Regions from separate parts of the Collinsella sp. AM23-17 genome, predicted to be linked through region 2. Evidence: riboswitches for the same ligand, from Rfam matches in the RefSeq annotation. Region 2 holds a riboswitch; the other holds the start of a gene.
What was found. Region 2 has a riboswitch for thiamine pyrophosphate ahead of thiC (phosphomethylpyrimidine synthase ThiC). Riboswitches for the same ligand answer to the same signal wherever they lie in the genome.
Positions count from the first base shown of each region.

Region 1: another riboswitch for thiamine pyrophosphate. It lies ahead of thiM (hydroxyethylthiazole kinase); the one in region 2 lies ahead of thiC (phosphomethylpyrimidine synthase ThiC).

Region 1 covers NZ_QRHU01000008.1:87,642-96,829, reverse strand. The annotation lists gene DW645_RS04430 (thiamine phosphate synthase) at 1-502, opposite strand, end outside; gene DW645_RS04425 (thiamine-binding protein) at 499-840, opposite strand; gene thiM (hydroxyethylthiazole kinase) at 844-1,683, opposite strand; TPP riboswitch at 1,735-1,845, opposite strand; gene DW645_RS04415 (HAD-IIB family hydrolase) at 2,009-2,917, shown strand; gene DW645_RS04410 (LysR family transcriptional regulator) at 2,928-3,824, shown strand; gene DW645_RS04405 (5-methyltetrahydropteroyltriglutamate--homocysteine S-methyltransferase) at 3,980-5,113, shown strand; gene DW645_RS04400 (uracil-xanthine permease family protein) at 5,236-6,570, shown strand; gene DW645_RS04395 (alpha/beta hydrolase) at 6,632-7,297, opposite strand; gene DW645_RS04390 (hypothetical protein) at 7,505-9,187, opposite strand.
Region 2 covers NZ_QRHU01000012.1:70,958-80,145, reverse strand. The annotation lists gene DW645_RS06000 (inorganic phosphate transporter) at 1-391, opposite strand, end outside; gene DW645_RS05995 (hypothetical protein) at 641-979, shown strand; gene DW645_RS05990 (hypothetical protein) at 1,064-1,282, shown strand; gene DW645_RS05985 (Bax inhibitor-1 family protein) at 1,300-1,758, shown strand; gene DW645_RS05980 (TIGR02452 family protein) at 1,899-3,032, shown strand; gene DW645_RS05975 (SGNH/GDSL hydrolase family protein) at 3,111-3,770, shown strand; gene DW645_RS05970 (pentapeptide repeat-containing protein) at 3,850-4,461, shown strand; gene thiD (bifunctional hydroxymethylpyrimidine kinase/phosphomethylpyrimidine kinase) at 4,607-5,437, opposite strand; gene thiC (phosphomethylpyrimidine synthase ThiC) at 5,616-6,950, opposite strand; TPP riboswitch at 6,943-7,058, opposite strand; gene DW645_RS05955 (hypothetical protein) at 7,122-7,643, shown strand; gene DW645_RS05950 (YaaA family protein) at 7,667-8,476, opposite strand; gene DW645_RS05945 (aminopeptidase) at 8,580-9,188, opposite strand, start outside.

The sequences.
Region 1 (9,188 bases), on a different contig from region 2:
TCTTGGTGATGATGGAGCCGTCGGCCGCACGTCCGCAGTCGCGCTTGGTTTCGGTCTCGTGGAGCGGGCCTACGCCCAGGTAATCGACCAGGCTCATGTCGGCGGTCTTGACGTACTCGAGCATCTCCTCGCAGCGGGCCGAAAGACCCACGATGGCATCGGGGCCCAAAAGATTGCGGCAGACCTCGACGGGGATGTCGCTCTGGCCAACATGCACGCCGTCGACGGCAATACCCTGCTCGCGTGCGGCAAGTACGCAGTCAAGGCGGTCGTCGATCAGCAGCGCGACCTGCCCGGTTTTGCCGGCCTGAGCGATGGCCTGCGCGGTATCGCCCGTCAGTGCGATGATCTCGCGGGCGCTTGCCACCTTGGAACGCACCTGAATGCAGGTAAAGCCGGCGTCGAGCGCCTGGGCCACCACATCGCCCACGGGGCGTCCGAGGGTGTTTTCGGGGCCGAGTACCAGATAGGCCGAGATATCAAGGTTGTCGCGGATGCTCACTGTGCTTCCTCCTGCTTTTTGATCTGCGCTTCCATGCGCTCGAGCTTGCCAGTCATGGTGTCGGTAAATCCGGGTCGAATATCGGCCTTGAGCACGACTTCGGTGCGGATGCCCTTGCTCGCCAACACAAAGGTTGCGTCGCGCACGACCTGCATGACTTCGTCCCAGTCACCCTCGATCTCGGTGAACATCGAGGTGGTGCGGTTGGGAAGGCCGCTCTCGCGAATGACGCGTACGACCTCGGCGACCTCGGCGGACAGCTCGTCGCCGGTGCCGCACGGGGCGATGGCTACGGCGACGAGCGTGTTCATACCGGCATTGGTTGCGGGCTCGGACATGCCTTATGCCTCCTCGAGCTCGAGTTGGTTATCGGCGATGTCCTGGGCGGTTGCGCGATAGAGCTCGTCGATAAAGGCGACCTTAAAGCTTGCCGGGGCATCGGCGACAGCGGCGGCACGCGTGCCGGCAACGTTGTAGACGGCGGTGCCACAGATGGCTGCCGTAAACGGATCGGCAGCGCAGGCGTACACAGCCAGCACACCGCCCTGCGAGCAACCGCAGCCGGTGATTTTGGACATGAGCGGGCTGCCGCCGTGGGACTTGGCCACGGTCGTGCCGTCGGTAATCAGGTCGACTTCGCCCGAGACCACAACGGCGCCGCCGGTGTAGCGGGCGAGCGCCACGGCGGCGCCGCGGGCGGCGTCTACCGTGTCGGTGGTATCGACACCGCGCACGCGACTCAGATCGGCCGCTTCGCCCTCAAGGCCCCACAGGCCGGCGAGCGCGATAATCTCGGAGGCATTGCCGCGCACGATGGCGGGTTTGTACTGCTTGAGTTCGTTTACCAGTTGGGTGCGCAGGCTGCCGATGCCCAGGCCCACCGGATCGAGCACCCAGGGCTTGCCGGCGTCGTGTGCCGCCTTGGCCGCGCGGGGAATCGTCTGCTCGTAGATGGGGAAGAGTGTGCCCATGTTCAGATAGATGGCGCCGCCGCCGGCAACGAGCGCCTCGCCCTCGTCGGGCAGATAGACCATGGCGGCCGATCCGCCCACGGCGAGCTGCGCGTTGGCGACAAAGTCAATCGTCACCGTGTTGGTGATGGAGCCCGCCATGGGATTGGTGGCGCGAATCTTCTCCACGGCCTTGACCACATTTTGCTTAAGCTGTTCCGAATCGATCACTGCACATGCCTCCTTGGCATAGAAAAGGGGCGCTGTGCATAGACAGCGCCCCTGTAAAGGCGGCATGCTCCCTACGCCAGCATTAACTGACAGGTTCAAAGGATTGGGCCCTATGCCCTCTCAGCCTTGTGGTTTGCACCGCCGGCACTCCCGCATCGAATCTGTTGTTCCCTATACTAGCGCACCTGCCAATAAGGGACAGGTTTATTTTGGCAGGTAACAACTGGGGCTTTGCGTTTTCCCAGATAAAACCTGCCAATATAAACCTGTCTCTTTTTGGCAGGTCGGTACAATAGACGGGATTAAGAATGACCGAGGGGGCCTTATGATTAAACTTGTGCTGACCGATATGGACGATACGCTGATTCCAGCCGGGCATGACGGCGCCAGCGACTACGCCATCGAGGGCATTCATGCCATGCAGGCGGCGGGTCTGCACTTTGGCCCGGTTTCGGGTCGCCAGCCCTCCGCGATGGGCTGGATGTTCCGCAATCGCGCCGAGTGCTTCTCGACCGGCGCGTTCTGCAACGGCCAGGTCATGTTTGTGGACGGCGAGGTGGTAGCCTCGCATGCGACCGATAGCGACGCACTCATGCGTTTGGCCGCCTATCTGGAAGAAGAAACCGACGATACCTATCTGAAGGTCTACAGCTTAGGCGATGACTTTTGGAATAACGATGCCTATTGTGTGACGAGCGACCCCGAGCGTGTGCGCCGCGCCATGGAGTCGGGCGGCAACGCATGGCTCAAGGGCGAAGAGGCCCCGTGCCGTCCTGTCGTCGATGACGCGTCGGTGTTCAAGGCGAATATCTGGAGTGCTCGTTCGCGTGAGGAGCTCGCGGAGCTCCGCGAGCGCGTTGCCGCTGAGGTGCCGGAACTCTCGCTTGTGTTTCCCAACAATCGTGTGCGCCTGTTCGACATTCTTCCAGCAGGTTGGGACAAGGGTTGCGCTGCGCTGGAGCTGGCGCGCGCTTTGGACCTGACGTCCGACGAGGTGGCCGTATTTGGCGATTCCGATAACGACCTGCCCATGATCGGTGCCGTCCCCAACTCCGTTGCAGTCGCCAATGCCAACGAGGCCGTCACGGCTGCCGCGCGCTGGCATATCGGCGCTGCGGCAGACGATGCGGTTGCCGGGGCTCTGCATCAGATTGCCGCCTGCGCCGCGACGGGGGAGATGCCGTCGTTTATGCGTCAGGCAGATGCGGCGGGTTCGGGTTTCGCGGACGTCTAGGGAGGCCATCATGAAGCTTCAACAGCTCAGGTATGTCGTCAAAGTTGCCGAATGCGGCAGCATCACCGAGGCCTCGCGCCGGCTCTTTGTGTCGCAGCCTTCGATTACCGCGTCGATCCGCGATCTCGAAAACGAGATGGGTGTGCACATCTTTGAGCGCACCAACAAGGGTGTCATTGTGTCCGAGGAGGGCGAGACCTTCTTGGGCTACGCGCGCCAGGTGCTCGATCAGGCGGATCTGCTCGAAGGCAAGTACAAGGGCGCGTCCGAGCAGGTGCCGCACTTTAGTGTGAGCTGCCAGCATTATTCCTTTGCCGTCAACGCGTTTGTCGATGTGATCCGTGAGTTCGATGCCGCGCGCTATGACTTTACCCTACGCGAGGAGCAGACCCACGAGATTATCGAGGATGTCGCGCACATGAAAAGCGAGCTGGGCATCCTGTATCTGTCCGAGCACAACCGCGAGGTTATCGAGCGCATGCTGGCGGCCAACGAGCTCGTGTTCGAAGGGCTCTTCTGTGCCACGCCGCATATCTTCGTCTGTGCCGACCATCCGCTGGCGGACCGCTCCAGCGTGACGCTCGAGGATCTGGAAGACTACCCGTTCCTGTCCTACGAGCAGGGCAGCTACAACTCGTTTTACTATTCCGAGGAGCTGACCTCGACGTTTGAGCGTCGCAAGAATATCCGCGTGCGCGACCGTGCGACGTTGTTCAATTTGGCCATGGGCCTCAACGGCTACACGGTGTGCTCGGGCGTGATTAGCCACGAACTCAACGGCCCCGGCATTATCTCGATTCCGCTCGATGTGGATGAGTACATGGAGATCGGCATCATCACGCGCAAGAACACGACGCTTACGCGCTACGGTCAAGCCTATATCGACGCGATCCGTCAGCATATCTAGACTGCTGCGTCCTGTACAGGTCAAATCTCTTCATGGCAGTCCCAACTGATATAGGAAGCATCTATATCAAACTGTTATAAACGTATATTTTACGATGGCTATATGAGCGCTCATACTCTGTCCCAGTAAAGCAACCAATGCAAAGGGAGATATCTATGAGCACTTCGATTCAACCGAACGCGCCGTTTCGTGCCGATATCGTCGGCAGTTTTCTTCGTCCGCAGGCCGTAAAGGATGCCCGCGCTGCCTATGCGGCAGGCACGCTTGATGCCGAGGGGCTTAAGGCCGTCGAGGATGAGGCTATTCGCGACCTGGTGGACAAGCAAAAGGCCGCTGGCCTGCAGGTGATTACCGATGGCGAGTTTCGTCGCAGTTACTGGCACCTCGACTTTATGTGGGGGCTCAACGGCATTGAACGCCGCACCTCGCGTACGGGCTATATGTTCCACGACGAGGAGACCACGGCTGACACCGCCGTGGTGACCGGCCCCATCAGCGGCGAGAACCACCCCTTCGTCGAGCACTTTAAGTTTGTCAAGGCACTCGAGGGGGAGGGTCAGGTTGCGCGTCAGACCATTCCGGCGCCGATCCAGACGTTCTCGGAGGTTACGCTCGACCGCTGCGATGGCCAGCAGGAGAGCCTGCGCGCTGTCTATAAGACCGATGAGGAACTTGCCGACGCAATTGCAGCCGCTTATCGCACGGTGATCGCCGACCTGTACGCAGCGGGTTGCCGCAACATCCAGTTTGATGACTGCACCTGGGGCATCTATTGCGATACCGACTTTGTGTCCAAGACTGGCATGAGCCCGGTTGACCTGCAAAGGGTGAGCGAGCTGGGCGTGGCGCTCAACAACGCCGCCATCGAGGGCAAGCCCGACGATCTGGTTGTCAACACGCACGTGTGCCGCGGCAACTACCACTCCACCTATGCCTTTGAGGGCGGCTACGATCCCATCGCGCCGTACCTGTTCGCACATGAGAATGTCGATGCGTTCTATCTGGAGTTCGACACGCCGCGCGCCGGCGGCTTTGAGCCGCTCAAGTACGTCGCTCCCGGCAAGAAGGTCGTGCTGGGCTTGGTAACCACCAAGGCGGCAGAGCTCGAGAACGAGGACGCCATCGTCGAGCGCATCCGCGAAGCCGCAAAGTACGTGCCGCTCGAGAACCTGTACCTGTCGCCCCAGTGCGGCTTTGCCAGCTGCGAGATTGGCAACAAGCTGACCGAGGACGAGCAGTGGGCAAAGATCGCCCTGGTCAAACGCATCGCCGAGCGCATCTGGAAGTAGTGCTGCCGTTCGCAGGGGCGTCGTGGTCGGAGCGGCATGCATCGCGTACAATGGTTCGGATCGTATCGTTCGGGCAGGTAATCCGATATGCCCGGGCGCCCTTCCATTATGAAAGGACATCCATGTCCCAATCCTCGACGCCCGCCGTCGCCGATGCCATCTACGATGCGTCGTCGCTCGGTCGCCCGCGCATGTTCCTACTCGGTCTGCAGCATCTATTCGCGATGTTCGGTGCCACGGTGCTCGTACCCGTGCTCACCGGTCTCTCGGTGTCGGCGACCCTTTTGTTTGCCGGCCTGGGCACGCTGCTCTTCCACTTCCTATCGCGCGGCAAGGTGCCAGCGTTTTTGGGATCTTCGTTTGCCTTTATCGCGGGCTATGCCGCCATCGCGCCCAACGGCGAGGCCGAGCTTTTGCCCTACGCCTGCCTAGGTGTAGCCTGTGCCGGCCTGCTCTATCCGGTGCTGGCGGCCCTGTTTCGCGCGTTTGGTGCCAAGCGCGTTATGCGCTTCTTCCCGCCGGTAGTGACTGGCCCCATCGTCATTTCCATCGGCCTGATCTTGGCAAGCTCTGCCATCGCCAACTGCCAGACCAATTGGCTTGTTGCCGTTGTCGCTGTGGCGGTGATCGTCATCTGCAACATCTGGGGCCGTGGCATGGTCAAGATCGTGCCGATTCTGCTGGGCGTTGTGGTGAGCTATGCCGTTGCGACTGCGCTCGGCGAGGTTGATTTCTCGGGCGTCGCAGCCGCTCCCTGGGTTGGCTTGCCCGTCGTGTGGGATAACACCGTGTTTGCGCTCTTTGGCCCGCAGTTCGATAGCGGTCTTGCCACGACGGCCATCATCACCATTATGCCGCTGGCCTTTGCGACCATGATCGAGCATATCGGTGACATCTCGGCTATCGGCTCCACTTGCGAGCGTAACTACATCGCCGATCCTGGCCTGCATCGCACGCTGCTTGGCGACGGCCTGGCGACCATTCTCGCATCGCTCTTTGGCGCTCCGGCTAACACCACCTATGGCGAGAACACCGGTGTGCTTGCCCTAACGCGTGTGTTTGACCCGCGCGTGATTCGCATTGCCGCATGTTGTGCCATTGTGCTCTCGTTCTGCCCCAAGTTCGCGGCTGTCATTGCGGCCATGCCGGCGTGTGTAATCGGCGGCGTGTCGCTCGTGCTCTATGGCATGATCAGCGCCGTGGGCGTCCGCAACCTCATCGAGAACCAGGTCGATTTCCAAAACAACCGCAACGTGCTGGTGGCCGCCCTGGTGCTCGTGCTTTCGCTCGGCATTGCGTACAGCACCGCCGGCGCCATCGTGCTTGAGCTGGGCGGCGTGACGATTTCGCTTTCCGGCCTTGCCGTGGGCTCGCTGGTGGGCATCGTGCTCAACGCCATCCTGCCGGGTAACGACTTTGAGTTTGACGTCTCCGAGCTTGAGGAGGCTGCTGAGTAACAACTGCGTCCAGCTAAAACAAGATATGGTGCCCATGCGTATATGCGCGTGGGCACCATTTTTAATGCGTCAGTATCCAGTGGATGCCGCGGGCCATGCGCAAGTCGGTCTGGGAAAAGTGATTGCCGGGGTTGAGCTCCAGCGTCGTGGGAATACCACGTTCGCCGAGCAGCTTTTCCATTGCGCGCGTATCGTCGAGTACGTGCCGCATCATGCGGTTGGGAGTCTTGGTCTCCTTTTTACCGAGCGACAGATAGACAGCCTGCGGGCTGCCGGCAAATGGCGCCGTGCTGGCGCGATCGACAAAGTCGGGAAACCATAGCGACCCCGATGCGCTCGCGGCGCGGTCAAATGCGTCGGTTTGCCAGAGGGACCAGAGTGCGAAGAGGCCCGCGAGCGAGTAACCGGCAATGCCACGCCAGGTGGGCGGCTGAGGAAGCGATGACTCGACCTGGGGGATTATCTGATTCAGCAGCTCATCAAGAAAACCGGCAGCTTGGCCGCCGAAAGGCTCGGCATCGCGTACGGTCCCGTCGCATGCCCAGGGGCTCAGCTCGCGATTCCAATCGAGCCCGCCAATGGTGACGAGGGCGAATGGCGGACAGTCGAGCTCTCGGCAACACTTATAAACCTCGCTGCCGTCGCCCACGACCACAGGAAGGTAGATGACAGGCGCGCTTTCCGTATGATTCGAATAAACGGTTATCTGCTTTTGATGCGCTCCCATGACGGGCTTCTCTCAGTGTTGTGATATCGGCAGCTCCAATTGTCGCACGCCAGCGTATGCCGGTTGGGCTAGACCAAAGACAATCTCGGGCATCCCCTGCGGACGCATATGGAAAACGCCACCGCTGGAGGGGAGCTCGGCGGTGGCGTTGTTAAACGGTGCTGGGGCTCGGGGCCTTCGCGGGAGCTGCCATGTGCGCAGAGGCGTCTAAGAGCGCTTACGGCTCGCCATGGTGCCTGCGGCGATAGCGGCTGTTCCCGCAAGGACGGTTGCCACGATGGCCGCACCCGAGGTGTCGCCGGTTGCCGCGAGCACGCCGGTAGTCTTGGCTTTCGTGGTTGAAGCCGCAACGGCCTTGGTCGGCTTTGAGCCCTCAGGCTTGGGGTTCTGCTTGGTCTCGTCGGGCTTGGGGTCTTCCGGCTTGGCTACCTCGGGAGGTGCGATGGTCGTGCTTTTGGCGACTGCTTTGATATAGAGGGAGTCGACCGTGGCGTCGCCCGTGCCGATGGCTTGGCCTGCTTCGTAGATGCCGTCACGGAGCTTGCGATAGTCAATGACCTTGCCGCCTTCGGGCGTCTGGATGGCGGCGTTCTCAATCTTGATGGTGCCGATTGTCTTGCCGTCAGCGCTCATGGCACGGGCAAAGATTGCCGCTGTATCTCCTTCGACCGTTACCTTGCTGCGGATGATCGAGATGACTGCGGGTGTGACGCCCTCGCTGGTCTGGGCGATGATGCCGATGTTCTCGCCTTGGGGTTCGCGCCTCGTCTCGCCATCTTGGTTTTCGCTGTAGGGGATGGGGCCGTCGCCGTTCTCGACATAGCGGGCTATGGCCTTGACAACGGAGTCGCTGATGTAGATGTGGCCACCCTTCTCGTTGGGTCGATCGTTTCTGGTGGAGAATGCAGCCGAAACCTCGCCTTCCGCAAGCGCGTCCACGGTGGAGCCGTTCTTGACGACGATATCGTCTTGGTAGGTGAAGAGGGCAATGGCGCCACCGTATCTGCCTTTACTTGCACGGACTGTCACGTTTGCATGATCGAGCGTGATGCCCTTGTGGGCATAGACGCCATATTCAACACCGTTTACGTTGAGGGAGGCGTTTGTGGCTGCGAGGCTGCCCTTGGCCTCGACGGCAGCGTCTTTCTCGGAGCTTGCCTCGACCGTCCCGCCACCCTTGATGGTGAGGTTCTTGTCGGTTCCAATACCCTTGTCCTTGGTAGCCCTGGCGGCGACGGCTCCGTTGTCGTCAATCGTGATATTGCCGTTTGCCCTGATGCCATCCGATGCACCCGTGGCGTTGACGTTGCCCGAACCTTTGATAGCGAGATCACCCCCGGCATTGATGGCATCAAGCCCAGTGCTCGTGGCGTTGACGGATCCGGCTCCGTCGATGTTGATATTACCCGTGGAGAGGATAGCGTCCTCAGTAGATGTCACGCTGAGCGTGCTGCCCGCGTCGCCTTGGATATTGAGCTCGGCGTTCTCATTCTTGCCATGAGAAGCCTTGATGCCTTCGATCCAGTCGGCAGTGACGATGTTGTTTCCCGAGTAATTCACGTTGAGCTTGCCTGCGGCCTGGATCTCGCCGCCGTTATAGTTGTTGAGCTTCAAGCCGTCGGCGCCGTCCCACGACCAGGTACCGGCTTCGTCGCTCGCCGCGGTGTTGTACTTGTTGCCGCCGACCTTGACCCATTCCGCTGCGAGCGAGACGCTCGGCATGAGCAGCGAGCTTACCGTGAGCGCGCATACGGCTCCCACGACGATGCGGCGCGTCACGCGGCGCCAGCTGCCGTGCGCGAGTCCTATGCGACGGCGGACGTCGGGTTCGGCAACATGGGTTCCGGCGGTAGCGTCATTGCGTTTGGGGGTCGTGAACAAGGCTGCCATG
Region 2 (9,188 bases):
CGGTCAGGCCGGCGATAAGGCTGTGGCTTTGCGAGGTGGGGATGCCAAAACGCGACGCTGTGGCGCCGTAGACGACGATGGAGAACAGCGCCGCGCACAGACAGGCGAGCGCCATGGTGCTGTTTCCGCCAAAGTCGACAATATGGGAGATGGTGTTGGCGACGCTCGCGTTAAAGTGCGTCATGATGAGCACGCCCAAGAAGTTGAATGCGGCACTCATGAGAATGGCGGCGCGGGCGGGCATACAACGCGTGGTGACGCAGGTTGCGATGGCGTTGGGCGCGTCGGTCCATCCGTTGACGAAGATGGCGCCGAGTGCGAGGATCACGGTGACGGCAAGGACTGGGTTCGACACAAGTTGGCCGAGGAAGGTTGAGAACGTTACGTCCATGTATGGGCTTTCTCGAAGTTTGCAGACACGTTACAAAAACATGATAAATCGTATCACCTCCTGTGGGCTTCTTTACCGAGTTCTGATGGGAGAAGTGAATTTTTTGGCACTAACATTGAATATTAGCCCTGTTGACCGCGGGTGTTCTTTTTGCTAACACGTCGTGCGGACGTGCACATGCGGTCCGACACGCCAAAACCACAGCCTGTTCGCTTTACAATATACAAACATGCGTTCGATAATAGGAGCATGGAATATCGACAGACAGATGGCAAAACTCGGCGCGTGCACAAGCAGTATGTGGACGTCGTGGCCCGCATCCTCGCGGGCGGACAAGTCGTGCCGGTCACCGTCTGCTGGGTCGACGGTCGCTGCTTTACGATTGACGAGATTGTCTCGTCCACGGGCTTTGGCTTAACGGTCCACGGTGTTCGTACGGCAACGTATAAAGTTCGTTTTGGCGGGCATGCGACCGAGTTGTATCTGGAGGACCAGGCGCGCGAACGGCCGGACGGCTCGCAGGCCCACGTGATGCGTTGGTGGGTCTGGGCGTTTGACCGCGCGCTCGAGGGCGAGCGCCGTAGGTAGGGACGCACGGCGTTCGGGTACAATGGTAGGAATCTTGTCATCTGCTGCGCCGTCATTCGCGGCGCTTTTTGAAAGGACGAAGCTATGAACGATATCCAGGGCTATCAGAACGGCCCCGTCGAGACCGGCGCAAGCCGCGCCAAGGAGATGTCGCCGCGCGCGTACAATCTCGCCATGTCTGCCCTGATCTTCTTGGGCTTTTGCGCCATGGGCGCCGGCGCCTACTTTACGAGCACCATGTCGTTTGCGCGCATGATGATGAGCGGGGCCGCCCTGCCGCTGGTTTTGGCTCGTTTATCCTGACCATTGTCGGCATCGTCATGATGTCAGCTGCCGCCAGCAAGCAGTCCGTGGGCCTGTCCCTTGTGGGCTACGTAATCTTTGCGAGTACCTTTGGCCTGACCGCGTCGTTTGGCCTTGCCAACTACGACCTGCCCACCATCAACACTGCCTTTATCGCCACGGCCGCCATCACCTTTGTCTTTGGCGCCTTGGGCGTGACGTTCCCCAAGTTTTTCCAGCGCGTATATGGCATCGGTTTTGGCATTCTGCTCGCCACTATTCTGGTTGAGATCGTGCTGATGTTCATGGGCGTCTCGCAGACCATCACCGACCTGATCGTGATCGTGGTGTTCGCCGGCTTTATTGGTTACGACACCTATGTTGCCACGACGGTGCCACCCACGCTGCCCAACGCCGTGCTCATGGCATCCAACCTGTTCGTGGACATCATCAACGTGTTCTTGCGCATTCTGAACATCCTCGGCCGTCGCGATTAAAGCGCGGCATTGCGATGCTTCCTGCCGGACACGGTAAAACGATGCGAAAGGCGGTCCTTCGGGGCCGTCTTTTTTGTGCGCGGCGGGGTATCATGGATGAGAAAAGCCGATAGCGGCAGCGACAGGAAAGGTGACCACTTATGGCAGACGTCGACAACAGGAACCGTAACCACAGGTCCAACCGAGCGGGTCAGCCCAATCCCAAGCGCGAGGCCCGTGCCAAGGCCGCCGAGCGCCATGTGATGACTGTGTCCGAGGCCTGCGCCAAGGATATCGAGCGTTCGCTTGCCGGTGTTCGCGAGTTTGACGGCATGCCCACCGGCTTTGTCGCGGCGATGAAGGCCAAGGTTCAGACTGCTGTGGCCCCCGAAGAGCAGGTCGCCGAGGACGTCGAGAACGCGGAGACTGCCGAGGTCGAGGCAGCGCCCGAGACCGAGGCGGCGCCCGAGCCCGTCGAGGAGCCTGCCGAGGAAATCGCCGAAGTTGAGTCCGCGCCTGCTGAGGAGCCCGCTCCGGTCCTGCCCGAGGTCACTGTGCTTGATGCCTCCGCCACGCAGGCAATCCTCGATAACGGTCGCGGCTATGCGCAGTTCTGCGACATGGCCGTGCTCGCCTTTGCCTCGTTTACCAATCCGGGCGGTGGATATATTCAGGGTTATCTGGGCCAGGAGGCCACGTTGTGCGCCGATTCGTATCTGTACAACGTCCTCGATAAGCAGCGTAAATGGTACGGCGAGAACCGTCGCCGCAACATCAACTGTGAGCTGTACCGCAACCGTGCGCTGGTGGTGCCCGCGGTGCGCTTCGAGCGCAAGCATGTGCACGCCTATGCCGACGTGATCGTCGCCGCTGCACCCAACGCCAAGCGTGCTCGCCAGGAGTACCGCGTGAGCGACGATGCCTTGCTTGACGCCCTGCGCGACCGCATTCGCTTTGTGCTTGCTATCTGCGATGAGCTTGGCCGCGAGAAGCTCGTAGTGGGTGCTTGGGGCTGCGAGAACAACGGCTTTGACGCAGAGGCCGTGGCCGAGCTCTTCCGCAAGGAGCTCGCATCGGGCGACTTCAAGGTCAAGCAGGTCTTCTTTGCCGTGCCCTCTACGCGCTGGGACGAGGACTTCGCCAAATTCGAGCACGTGCTGGCAAACTTCCCCGAGCGAAACGAGGAGTCCTATGCTCAGGTTGCCGCCCGCGCCGCAGCCGCCCGTGCCGCCGAGCAGGCTCAGGCCGCTGCCGAGGATGACGAGGATGACGACGACTGGCGCAAGTACCTGTAAACGGTGCTCGTGATGCGATATACCGAGCCGACGGGAGAGGCTGCTCCTGTCGGCTTTTTATTGAGTGGGGAGCTTACGATGAAAAACGTTCTGTGCTTTGGTGACAGCAACACCTATGGTTACGATCCGGCGGGCATGCGCGACGGTACCGCGGTGCGCTATGCGCAGGATGTGCGCTGGTGTGGCGTGGTCCAACGTGACTTAGGCGAGGGCTGGCATGTAATTGAAGAAGGCCTCAACGGCCGCACGACGGTACGCGACGACATGTGCCATCTGGACACTAACCTCAACGGCATTCGCGCGCTTCCGATGCTGCTCGAGGCTCATAAGCCGCTGGACGCCATTGTGATCATGCTGGGCACCAACGACTGTAAGACGGTCTTTAACGTGACAGCTTCCGATATCGCCCGTGGCGCCATGGCGCTGATTCGCGCCGTCCGCGCGTTTCCGTGGACCGACGCCGCGCCTTGCCCGCGCATCCTGCTGATGGCTCCTATCAAGATCAAGCCGCAGATCGCCGATATATATATGACCGATTTTGACGAGCGTTCCGTCGAGGCATCTGAACATTTTGGCGAGTACTATGCGCACGTGGCCGAGCAGTTTGGCTGCGACTTTTTGAATGCCGCCGAGTTTGCCGAGCCGGGCGATATTGACTATCTGCATATGATGCCCGAAAGCCACGAGAGCTTGGGACATGCCGTGGCAGCCAAGCTCCAAGAGATGCTCGGTGAGTAGCGCGACCCCAAGCCACCGCAAAGGGGACAGGCACCTTTGTGGTGGTTTTGCCCGGGTAAACGAACGGATTGGCTGCCATATGGGCATGGACGAGCTCATCGACCTCTTTGCCGAGGGCGATGAGCTCGTCTCCAATACCGCTTTTGAGGATTTGGATCTTGCCTGCGACGTGGCGAACGGCGCGACCTTCGATGGCGTCGTGTTCCGATCATGCGAGTTCGATAGCGTTGACTGGAGCGGCTCGACGTTTCGCGACGTGGTGTTTCGCGGTTGCCGCTTTATCCGCTGCAACATGGAAGGTTGCTGGCTCAACCGCTGCGACTTCGTTGACTGCTCGGCGCCGGGGCTCAACTTGCTCAGGGCGCGTCTGTCGAGCGTGTCGTTTACATCGTGCGATTTGAGCTATGCGAACCTTTCGGAGGGAAGCATTGGCCCCATGGCTGCGCGTGACACGCGTTTGACCGAGGCCGCACTCCAGGGGGCAAAGCTGGGGCAATTGCGCTTGGACGGCTGCGACCTGACGCGAATCGATGTGTTCAAGACGCCGCTTTCCGGCGTGGATGTATCGTGTTGTACGTTCGCGGCTCCTGTCGTCTCGGGCGACTACCATGAGCTGCGTGGCCTGACGGTTAATGCCGAGCAGGCGTTGGCACTCTCGGGTCTGCTCGGCATCCAGCTCGCCGACGAATAGGCGCCCCGGTCCTTTGCTCGACCGCTATCTAAAATCAAACCGTCGCAACATCCGATGATTTTTCGCGTTTGCACGATTTTCATCGAATGTTGCGACGGTTTTTGGTGCAAGGTAGCCTGTCTTTTTTTGGCAGGTTACTGGCTATTTAGTACTGCCACATGTGGTTGACAGGGCCGGAGCCTTTGCCCATGTCAAAGCCGGCGGCGAGAGCACCCGTTAGGTAGGCCTTGCCGGCGTTGACGGCATCGGCAAGATCCATGCCCTGGGCCAGCGCGCAGGCGATGGCGGACGAAAGCGTGCAGCCGGTGCCGTGTGTGTTGTCGGTCTCGATGCGCTTGTGGCGGAACCACGTGGTGAGCGGATCGCCCAGATGGTTGCCCTCGTCATCGAGCGGCGCGGGTTCGGCCAATACATCGTTGGCCTCGTTGACAAGATGCCCACCCTTAACGAGGGATGCGCAACCAAAGCGGCGGGTGAGGAGCATGGCAGCATTTTGCTGTGTGCGCTCGGAGTCGACCTCGTAGTCAAGCAGGGCCATGGCCTCGGGAATATTGGGCGTGATGACGGTTGCTAGTGGGAACAGGCGGCGGGTGAGCGCCTCGGCGGCATCTTCGGCAATCAGCCGTGCGCCCGAGGTGGCTACCATGACGGGGTCGACGACCACGTTTGTCGCGTTCCAGGCGCTCAGGCGGTCGGCGATAACCTCGATAATCTCGGCAGAGGAAACCATGCCGATCTTGACGGCGCTGGGGCGGATATCGTCAAATACGGCGTCAATCTGCGCAGCGACGATATCAGGGGAGATATTCTGCACGGCGGTGACACCGAGCGTGTTTTGTGCGGTGATGGCGGTGATGGCCGTCTCGGCATACAGGCGGTGCGCCGTGATGGTCTTGATGTCGGCCTGAATGCCGGCGCCACCGCTGGAATCGGATCCTGCGATGGATAGAACGGCAGGTACCTTACTGCGATCCATGTTTGCTCCCTTGTTCGGTCGGAATCAAATGGGTCTTTAAGCCAGCATTATAAAGATGCCCGGGCCGACTCTATGTCGAACCCGGGCGGGCGATGCAATCTTTACGCAAATGTAAGCAAATGTTCACACGTCAACAATTGACGAACACCATGTTACCGATTGTGGCTCCGGTGACGAGTTAGTCCTCCATGCCGAGGTCGATCGTCGTGCCTTCGAACACCTTGTTAACGGTGCGGACGGCGCACATCTTGCCACACATGGTGCAGGTGCCCTCGGTGGCGGCGGGGGACTCCTCGTAGCGCTTCTTACCGGTGACCGGGTCGAGAGCACACTCCCACATGGCATCCCAGTCGAGCTTGCGGCGTGCCTGGCCCATCTTGTCGTCCATGTCGCGGGCGTGCGGCACCTTTTTGGCGATATCGGCGGCGTGTGCGGCGATCTTGGTGGCCATGAGGCCGTCGAGCACATCCTGGGCGTTAGGCAGGCATAGGTGCTCGGCCGGTGTCACGTAGCACAGGAAGTCGGCACCGGAGCTGGCGGAGATAGCGCCGCCGATGGCAGCGGTGATGTGGTCGTAGCCCACGCCGATATCGGTCACCAGCGGCCCGAGCACATAGAACGGGGCGTTGTGGCACAGGCGCTTCTGCAGTTTCATGTTGGCGGCGATCTCGTCGAGCGCCATGTGACCCGGGCCCTCGACCATGACTTGGACGCCGGCGGCCCAGGCGCGCTTGCACAGCTTGCCCAGCTCGATCATCTCGGCGGTCTCGGTGGCGTCATTGGAGTCGTAGAGACAGCCCGGGCGGCAGGAGTCGCCGAGCGAGATGGTCACGTCGTACTCGTGGCAGATCTCGAGCAGCTCGTCAAAGTACTCGTAGAAGGGGTTTTCGTTGCCGGTAACCTCCATCCAGCCAAATAGCAGCGAGCCGCCGCGGCTGACAATGTTCATGAGGCGGCCGGTCTCCTTAAAGGTCATGGTGACCGATTTGTTGATGCCGCAGTGGATGGTCATAAAGTCCACGCCGTCCTCGGCGTGCGCGCGCACGACCTCGAACAGGTCGTCCTTGGTGAGCTTGACCAGCGGCTTTTCCATGTAGCCGATGGCGTCGTACATGGGGACGGTGCCTACCATGAGCGGCGTCTCGTCGATGAGCTGCTGGCGGAACTGGCGCGTCTTGCCCGAGTTGGAGAGGTCCATGATGGCGTCGGCGCCAAAGTCCTCGGCGATCTTGACCTTCTTCCATTCCTCGGCGGCATCTGCCTTGTCGCCCGAGATGCCCAGGTTCACGTTGACCTTGGTGGACAGGCCCTCACCGACGCCAAAGGCGCGCATGCCCTTTTTGATGTGCACGATGTTGGCGGGAATGGCGATGCGGCCGTCGGCCACGCGCTCGCGGATGTACTCGGGGTCGCGATGCTCGCGCTCGGCGACCTCCTTCATCTGCGGTGTGATCTGCCCGGCGCGGGCGAAGTCGATTTGCGTGACGAGCTTGGGCTCGGTCTGTGTGCTCATTGGCACGGCTCCCTTCGTTGGCATTACCCATATCAGGTTTGCGGGTCAGGGCGGGCGCGCCCAGTCTCAGCCTGCCGTCTTGTCCTGCAAGCTCCCCGTTTATGTAATGGGCTCAAGTATAGCTCGAATGGGTACGATTGGCCTAACGAGCGTGCCTGTGGGGAGGCGTACATGGAAGACAAGCATCTATATCGAGAGACACAATGGGATGTATCGGCCGAGGAAAGCCGTGCGCACCATGGCCTTGTCGCGATTGGTTTTGCGGTGCTTGCCGTGTTGGTGATTGCCTTTTGTATTTGGACGTTCGGCGGTCGCGGCGGCGCTGCGTGGGAGTTCGAGGCTGATGATAGCCTACCGATTATGACGGTGAGGAGTACTGGCGGTAATGCCAATACGCTCGCCGTTCCGGGCGATTATTGGTACCCGCGCGATGAGTTTGTGCAGTTGCAGCTGAGTGGTGGGTCCATTCCAGGTGAAGAAATCGAACGCGTGACGTTTGACGCGGCGCTCAAAACGCTCACGGTGAAGCTCAAAGATCAAGGAGATGTGCCCACGACCATGGATATCGTCCTGACGGAATGGCGTCTGGAGCCTCCGACGGGTGTTGCGGTGTCCGAGGTTGAGCACGTCAAGATTGTCTATCAGGACGGTTCGACAAACGGGATTGCAAAGGCCGATGGCTTGGCGGAGTAACGGAGTGTTTGGAAACGGCGGGCCTATTGTGCCTGCGCGTTCATGAAAACCAGGGTGTTTTTGTCTGAAAGCTCGGGGATGTGACGATAGCCGATGTTGAATGCGGTAAGTTCGCTTGCATCCTCGAGCTTGTTTTCTGCCATCCACCGCACCATGGAGCCGCGCGCCTTTTTGCTGGCGGTCGACCGTTGGATGGGCTTCCCGTTGCGGATACCCTCGCCAAAGAGGCATGTGACGGCCGTGGCGTCGCCCGCGAGGTGGGGCAGAACGGTTTTGGCATACTCTACGCTGGCAAGGTTGACGATCGTAGCGTTGGAGCCCGCCGGAGCGATGACCCGTGCGAGTTTGTCGCCCCAAAACGCGTAGAGGTCTCGGGCATCGTCGACGGCAAGCTTCGCCCCCATTTCGAGCCGATAGGGCGACACGCCGTGGAAGGGGCGTACGCATCCGTAAAGGCCCGAGAGGATCCACAGATGGTCTTGCAGCCATGCGAGCTGCGCGAAATCCATCACCTCGGGTGCCATGCTCTGGTATTGAATGCCGTGATAGGACATGACGGCAGGGGAGAGGTGACGGGCGAGTGCGGGATTGTCGAGATCGCCGTTTTTCAGGATGGGCCCGAATTCATGCAGGGTGTTGAGGCAAGGCCCCAGCAGTTTGTCACTCACGTTCCATAGCGCCTGCAGGCCGCCGCTGCCTTCATTCCGCTCGATATTTAGCAGTGCGCGGTGGAGGCGAGCCGTCTCGTGCACAAAAGGTGGAATGCCCAGGACTTCAAAAGCATCTTGGGCCGCGCGCATCTGTTTGGCGGGCGAAATGATGACCTGCAGCATGGACTCTCCTCTGCCAAAAAGAAAGTTGCGGTGGAATACGGTCTGTTTTGGTCGTTTATGGGCCAGTTTAGTCCGTATTTCACCGCAACTGATGAAGGGTCGGTTAGGCGCGCTCGATGAAGGCCTTGTAGCCGCGATAGGCCTCGTAGATATCGGCCTTGTTAGCGACCTCCCACAGGGCGTGCATGGACAGGACGGCAACACCGGAGTCGATGACGTTCATGCCGTACTTGGCCATGATGTAGGCGATGGTGCCGCCGCCACCTGCGTTGACGCGGCCGAGCTCGCAGGTCTGGAAGTCAACGCCCGCCTCGTCCATGATGTCGCGGATGAGGGCCACATACTCGGCGTCGGCGTCGTTAGAGCCGCCCTTGCCGCGGCTGCCCGTGTACTTGTTAAAGCACAGGCCGCGACCCATAAAGGCTGCGTTCTTGGTTTCGAACTTGCCGGCGTAGCCCGGGTCGAAGCCCGCGGACACGTCAGAGGAGAGCATGCGGCTGTGGGCGAGTGCGCGGCGCAGGGCCAGCGGGCTATCCTCGCCGGCGAGCGTCATGATCTCGGCGACGGTGTTCTCGAAGAAGCGGCTCGTCATGCCGGTGGCACCCACGGAACCAATCTCCTCCTTGTCGACGATGAGTGTGATGCTCGTGCGCTCGACATTGGCCACATTGATCTGGGCGAGCATGGAGGGGTAGGCGCAAACGCGGTCGTC